2 regions of the Arthrobacter sp. 210 2 genome follow, and region 1 is predicted to be linked to the other one. Evidence: riboswitches for the same ligand, from Rfam matches in the RefSeq annotation. Region 1 holds a riboswitch; the other holds the start of a gene.
What was found. Region 1 has a riboswitch for thiamine pyrophosphate ahead of thiO (glycine oxidase ThiO). Riboswitches for the same ligand answer to the same signal wherever they lie in the genome.
Positions count from the first base shown of each region.

Region 2: it holds a riboswitch for thiamine pyrophosphate, as region 1 does, so the genes downstream of both, thiD (bifunctional hydroxymethylpyrimidine kinase/phosphomethylpyrimidine kinase) here and thiO (glycine oxidase ThiO) in region 1, are expected to answer to the same signal.

Region 1 is NZ_JBNHIE010000007.1:25,459-28,950, reverse strand. It holds gene AC5RWA_RS14025 (thiazole synthase) at 1-190, opposite strand, end outside; gene thiS (sulfur carrier protein ThiS) at 195-431, opposite strand; gene thiO (glycine oxidase ThiO) at 428-1,765, opposite strand; TPP riboswitch at 1,758-1,876, opposite strand; gene thiE (thiamine phosphate synthase) at 1,904-2,638, shown strand; gene AC5RWA_RS14005 (RNB domain-containing ribonuclease) at 2,717-3,492, shown strand, end outside.
Region 2 is NZ_JBNHIE010000010.1:188,578-192,069, forward strand. It holds gene AC5RWA_RS17845 (Rne/Rng family ribonuclease) at 1-1,452, shown strand, start outside; TPP riboswitch at 1,605-1,702, shown strand; gene thiD (bifunctional hydroxymethylpyrimidine kinase/phosphomethylpyrimidine kinase) at 1,710-3,230, shown strand.

The sequences.
Region 1 (3,492 bases):
TCGAATAGCGGCGCATGGCCACCGTGGTCAGTGCTGTCCCGGATGCCAGCAGCGCGGCTCCAAGGCCGTCCAGACTTGGGGCGCCGCCGGTGCCCATGATGAGCCGCGATGCCAGGGGTACGCCGTCGATGACCAGCGTGTCGTCCATGCCGGAGGCGCCGGCCGGCGAGGTGGTGGTGGTTTCGGTCATGGTCTCAGCCTCCCTGCACTGCCGTGACGAGCTCGACGTCGTCACCGTCGGCGAGCGCTGTTGCGAACCATTGGCTCCGGGGTACCACCTGCGCGTTGTGCGCCACCGCCACGCCGAGTTTGCCGCCGTCGCGGGCCTGGCCGTCAGCGGCGAGGGGGCGGCCGGTGACCTGGCTGACGAGCATGGTGATGGAGGCCCCGTCAGCCACCGTATGTTGTTGTCCGTTCAGGGTGATGTTCATGCTGTCTCCTTGATGTTGAAGATGGTGGCGGCCGGTTCGCGGCCGGAAAACCGGCCCGGGTTGAAAGGTTGCCAGCGGACGTCCGCCGTGCCGTCCAGAAGGTCCCGGCAGATGGCCGCCGCTGCGGGGGCCAGGAGGACGCCGTGCCGGAAGAATCCGGTGGCAATGATCAGTCCCGCAACGTGTGCGGATTCCCCGGCTGCCGGATCGCCGGCCAGCGACACCCGGCCCAGCAGCGGGGCGTTGTCCGGGGTGCCGGGCCGAGCCCGTGCCGTGTATTCCAGCAGCTCGAGTTCGGCGACGGCGGGCACCAGGACCTGGGCATCCCGGAGGAGCTGGTAGACCCCGCCTGCCGATACGGCGCCCGCTGCAGCCCGGGCACCGGCCGCCGGTGCATTATGTGTCGCGGCAAGGGCGTCCTCACGCTGGGTGGCTCCGATCACCACCGTCCCGTCCTGCCGCGGGACGATATACACCGGGACGCCGTGGACCAGCCCGCGGACCGTTGAGGTTACGAGCGGCTGGAGCTGCCGGGGCACTGCCAGGCGCAGGATATCCCCGTACACCGGCCGCAGCGGCAGCTGCAGGCCGTCGGGCAGGCCCGCCAGGGCGGCGGCCTCCAGGCCGTTGGCAACAATCGTTTCGCGGGCCAGGACCGTGCCGCCGCCGGCGAGCCGGGCCCCGGCCACTGCCCCGTCCGCCCAGACCAGCCCGGCGGCCCGGTCCGGCACGGCGTAGCCGTCGATGGCCCCCGCCACGTCTGTTCCATTACTTTCGACGTCGGGGCCATGTACTGCGAGCGCGCGCCGGAGGCAGGACACCAGGCGCCGGGGATCCACTTGGTGGTCCGCGGGAGTGTCCAGTGCGCAGGCGATGGCAGGGCTGAGCAGCGGTTCCCGGCGCCGGGCCTCCCGGACAGTCAACGGCTCCACGGACAGGCCGCTGGCCTGCTGCACCCCGCGCAAATCCATCAGGGCGCGGCGGTCGGCGGCATCGGCACCCACGGCGAGCGTCGGCGTCGTGAGGTACCCGGGACTTTCGCCGGAAGCGGCGGCCAGTTCCGCGGCAAAGCCCGGCCACCGGGCGGAGGAGGCAAGCATGAGCTCCAGGAGGTCCTCCTCCTGGTAGTGCAGCTCGCTCACCGGCGCCAGCATTCCGGCAGCCGCCCAGCTGGCCCCGGCTCCGGGCGCGTCATCGATCAGCACGACGGACCGCCCGGACCGCCTCGCCTCCCAGGCGATGGAATGCCCAACCACTCCGCCGCCGATCACGGCCACGTCGGCACGGATGGTGCCGGATGGAGCCCCGGGCGGGGCAACGTTTGGGGTGCTCATGTGTCTCCTTCCCTACGCCGGCATTAACCGGATCAGGTCAAGCGGTCGGCTCTGACGCCCTCTCAGCCCGGCGCTTTATGACAGCTGCCGCGGGCTCCCGCAGTACGAGGCCAGTGTAGAGGAACTAGGCTTGCAGCCATGAATGTGTCCCAGTCCCCTGCCCCCGCTGCCGCAGTCCCCGCCGCCGATGCTTTTACCCATGCCGAAGGCACTGCCGGCCTGAACAGCGCCCGCCTTTACCTCTGCACGGATGCCCGCCGGGACCGCGGGGACTTCGGGCAGTTCGTGGATGCTGCCTTTGCCGGTGGCGTGGACATCATCCAGTTGCGGGACAAGGCCATCGAGGCGGCCGAGGAGCTGGAGCTGCTGGCGGTTTTGAAGGAAGCGGCGCAGCGCCATGGCCGGCTGTGGGCTGTGAATGACCGGGCGGACATCGCCGTGTTGTCCGGTGCGCCGGTGTTCCACATCGGTCAGAAGGACCTTCCGTTGGATGCAGCCCGCACCCTGCTCAACGGCAACGCCGCCATCGGGCTCTCCAGCCATGCCCCCGGGCAGGTGGACGCCGCCCTCGCTGCCGCAGCCGGACCGTCCGCGCTTGACTACTTCTGCGTCGGACCGGTCTGGGCCACGCCCACCAAACCCGGCAGGGCCGCCGTCGGACTGGACCTGGTGAAGTATGCCGCCGAAGCCTCGGCCGAGGCCGGGAGCGGGGTGCCCTGGTTCGCCATCGGCGGCATCGACCACTCCAATGTGGACCAGGTTGTGGAAGCAGGAGCGAGCCGGATCGTTGTGGTGCGTGCCATCACGGAAGCTGATGACCCTGCCGCCGCTGCCGCCGCCCTTCTCGCTGCCTTGGACGGGGCCACACCCTAAAGCCGCCGCAACACGGCGCAGCCCCGTGCGGCGTCAATGCCATGCAAAATCGGGGTTCTTCGGGCTAGGCTGATTTTCGTGTCACATCATCGGCTGGCTCCCAACGTCCACGAGCACAACAATGCCCTCGAGGAAGCCCTGGGTGCCCTGCGGACCGAACTGGAACTGCCCGGCCCATACCCCATACACGCAGTCAGGGATGCCGAAGCGGCCGTCGCGGCCTTGCAGCTGCCGGCCTATGACCTCACCGGGGTCGGGTTCATCACCATCGATCCTGCATCGTCCACGGATTTGGACCAGGCCCTGTTCATCGAGGCCGACGGCGATGGGTACCACGTGCTGTACGCCATCGCCGATGTTCCCTCCTTCGTGACGCCCGGCGGGCCCCTGGACGCCGAAACACGGCGCCGCGGCCAGACCTTTTATGCCCCTGACGGCCGGATTCCGCTGCATCCGGAGGTCATCAGCGAGGGAGCCGGGAGCCTGCTGCCGGGGCAGGACTGTTCCGCCTTCGTCTGGGATTTCCGGCTGGACAGCGCCGCCGAAGTCACCTCCGTCGCGGTGAAGCGGGCCCGCATGCGCAGCCGGGCCAAGCTCAGCTACAAGGGGGCGCAGGCTGAACTGGATTCGGGCAACGCATCCCCCGTCCTCCAGCTGCTCAAAGAGGTCGGCCTCAAGCGCGTGGAGCTGGAACGTGCCCGTGAAGGTGCCAGCCTGAACATGCCGGAACAGGAGATCGTCCAGCTTCCCGACGGCGGCTACCGCATCGCCGCCGCCCCGCAGCTTCCCGTGGAGGACTGGAACGCGCAGATTTCGCTGATGACGGGCATGGCCGCCGCGCAGCTCATGCTGGG
Region 2 (3,492 bases), on a different contig from region 1:
GTGGCCCCGGACCTGGTGGGCCGCCTCGAGAAGTGGACCAAGGACCAGGACATTTTTGCTGCCTGGCGGATCGACGAGCAGATCCACAAGGCCCTGGAACGCAAGGTGTTCCTGCCCTCCGGCGGTTCGCTGGTCATCGACCGCACCGAAGCCATGACCGTGGTGGACGTCAACACCGGCAAGTTCACCGGCAGCGGCGGCAACCTCGAAGAAACCGTCACGAAGAACAACCTTGAAGCGGCCGAGGAAGTTGTACGGCAGCTCCGGCTGCGCGACATCGGCGGCATCATCGTCATCGACTTCATCGACATGGTGCTGGAGTCCAACCGGGACCTGGTGCTGCGCCGGCTCGTGGAGTGCCTGGGCCGCGACCGTACCAAGCACCAGGTTGCCGAGGTCACCTCGCTGGGCCTTGTCCAAATGACGCGCAAGCGCATGGGCACCGGGCTCCTGGAGGTCTTCGGTGAGCAGTGTGAGGCGTGCGCCGGGCGCGGCGTGGTCACCCACGACGATCCCGTGGAGCACCGCCGCGCCAACATCGTTGCCGCCGAGCACCACGTGCAGCGTGCCGACAGCCGGCCTGAAGCCCGTGCTGAAGGACACCGCAACGAAGGCCAGCGGACCGACAGCACCCAGCCCGGTGTCCGTCCCGACCGCAAGCGGCGGCGTGGACGCGGCGGTCAGCAGCCTGACGTTGCCCCGGCGGCCGCAGCCGTACACGTGCACACCGTCCACCCGGACCCGGCAGACGCCGAACGCCATGCCAAGGCGGAAGCAACCCGGCTGGCCCTCGCCAACATCGCTGCAGCAGCCCACGCGGCCCACCTGCACGACGATGAGGTTGCGGCTGCCCGCCAGGCACAGCCGGCCCAGCAGGGAGCGCCGGCCGAGGCGGACAAGCACGACGCCGATGCCTCCTCCCGTCCCGCCGCTGTCCTGACGTTTGGCGGTGAGAAGGTCGCCCTGCCGTTCGTCGAGCACGCGGAAGAACAGCAGGCGCAACCTGCCCTCACCCTGGACCGGCTCGCTGAAGCCTTTGCGCACCTCGGTGAGCCCGCTCCGGCTGCCGAGGCTCCGTCAGAACAGCCGGAAGCTGCGGTTTCGGCGCCGGCAGCTCCGGCACCGGTAGTTTCGGCACCGGCAGTTTCGGAACCGGCCAAGGCCGGGCAGCCGTCCGCCGCCGCAACCGTTGAGAAGGACTGGTCGGACCACACCGTGGAGCAGTCACGGCAGCGGAGGCCACGGCGCAACCGCAGCGCCAGCCGTGCCCAGGGGGCTGCCAACGAGACGTCCGTCCAGCACCACGAGAGCGTCCCCGCAGCCAGTGCAGGCCACTCGCACGCCGCGAAAGCGCCGGAACCGGCTGCGGCCTCCGGTGCGGACACTGCAGGCGCCAAGCAGGCCGAGGCTCCGATCATCCTCGGTGTGGGAGTTCCTGCTTCCGAGCTCTAACCGCAGGCAGCACAAACAAAAACCCGGATGCCCGGAACCGCCCTCACGGCCGGTTCCGGGCATCCGGCGTTAACAGTGTTTCGGCCCGGACCAGGTTCCGACAGCAGCGGCACGTCACCTTCGGTGCGGCGGCGGCAAAACGGCTAGGCTGGGGAACCGACACGGGGTGCCGCGCGAAGGGCCGGCTGAGATCCACACCCGTTGAACCTGTCCGGCTAGTACCGGCGAAGGGATGTCTCTTGTCTTCGACTCTTGCAATGCCCGCGGAAGCTCTGCAGTCCACTCCTGTGCTGCCGGATTCCGGCCGGGACCTGCCCCGTGTCCTGTCCATTGCGGGTTCGGACCCCTCCGGTGGAGCGGGTATCCAGGCGGACCTCAAAAGTATTGCCGCGCACGGCGGGTACGGCATGGCTGCCATCACAGCCCTCACCGCACAGAACACCCGCGGCGTGGAAGCTGTCCACGTCCCGCCGGCTTCCTTCCTGGCCAGCCAGCTGGACGCCATCAGTGACGACATCACCATCGACGCCGTGAAAATCGGCATGCTGGGGGACGCCGCCGTCATCGGGGCGGTCCGGGTATGGCTCGAAAAGGTGCGGCCCGCCGTCGTGGTCCTCGACCCGGTGATGGTCGCCACCAGTGGCGACCGGCTGCTGCAGGAATCAGCCGAGGCCGCGGTCCGCGACCTGCTGCCGCTCGCCCATCTCCTCACGCCCAACCTGGCCGAGCTCGCCATGCTGGTGGGCGAAAGCCCGCAGGATTCCTGGGAAGGCGCGCTCGATCAGGGGAAGCGCCTGGCAGCTGCCACCGGGACCACCGTGCTGGTGAAGGGAGGCCACCTGGCCGGGGCCGAATGCCCGGACGCGCTGGTCAACATGAACGGATTGCTGGGAGCAGAAGTCATCCAGGTGCCGGGGGAGCGGGTGGCCACGCCCAACAGTCACGGCACCGGCTGTTCGCTCTCCTCGGCGATGGCTACTGTCCAGGCGCGGCTGGGGGACTGGGAGGCATCGCTGCGGGAAGTGAAGCCATGGCTGGCAGGCGCGTTGGAAGCCTCCGGACGCCTGGACGTGGGAACAGGGAACGGGCCGGTCCACCATTTCCACCACCTGCGCCCCGTCCCGCCCGCCGGAGGATTCGCGGCGCGGCTGCGGGCCGAAGCCGACGAGGACCTCAAGGCGATCTACGGGCTGGATTTCATCCGCGGACTGGCCTCCGGAAGCCTCCCCGAAAAGGAGTTTGCCTACTACCTCGCCCAGGACGCCATCTACCTCAACGGCTACTCCCGGGTCCTGGCACGGGCAAGCGCCCTGGCACCCACCGAAACGGAGCAGGTGTTCTGGGCTGCCTCCGCGCGGCAGTGCCTGGAAGTGGAGTCGGAACTGCACAGGTCCTGGCTGAGCACCCGCCCCGTCCAGGCGGAACTGGGTCCGGTCACCAAGTCCTACGTGGACCACCTGACGGCTGCATCGGCGTCGGGCAGCTATGCAGTGCTCGCGGCCGCCGTCCTTCCCTGCTTCTGGCTGTACGCCGAGGTGGGCAAAACACTCCATGCCCGGTTTGTCGCCGCGGGCGAACCGGCAGCGCACCCCTATGCTGACTGGCTCCGCGCCTACGCCGACGATGAGTTCGCCGAAGCAACCCGCACGGCCATCACCATCGTGGACGGGGCCGGGCGGAACGCCTCGGATGCCGAGCGGGCGGCGATGGTCACCGCCTTCCGGCAGTCCTGCCGCCTGGAAGTGGACTTCTTCGACTCGCCGCGCCTCCACTCCTGACCGGCGGGCGGGCGCCCTGCCGGTAGTATGGTTGGGCGCGGTCCCGCCGCCGGGTTGGCCTGTGGTTCCTATCACAGCCAACGCGCCGGAACCAGCCTCATTTGCGGCCGAAGACGAAATTAGCGTAGTCTAGTTCTTCGGTGCTTACGCCAACACTTGGGTTATGACCCCTTCGGGGATAGCTCACGGATTCCCCCGGGGAATCCACGGCGTTGAGGCACAGCGGAAACCCAGCCAATTCAGAGCCGGGCACCGCACGCAA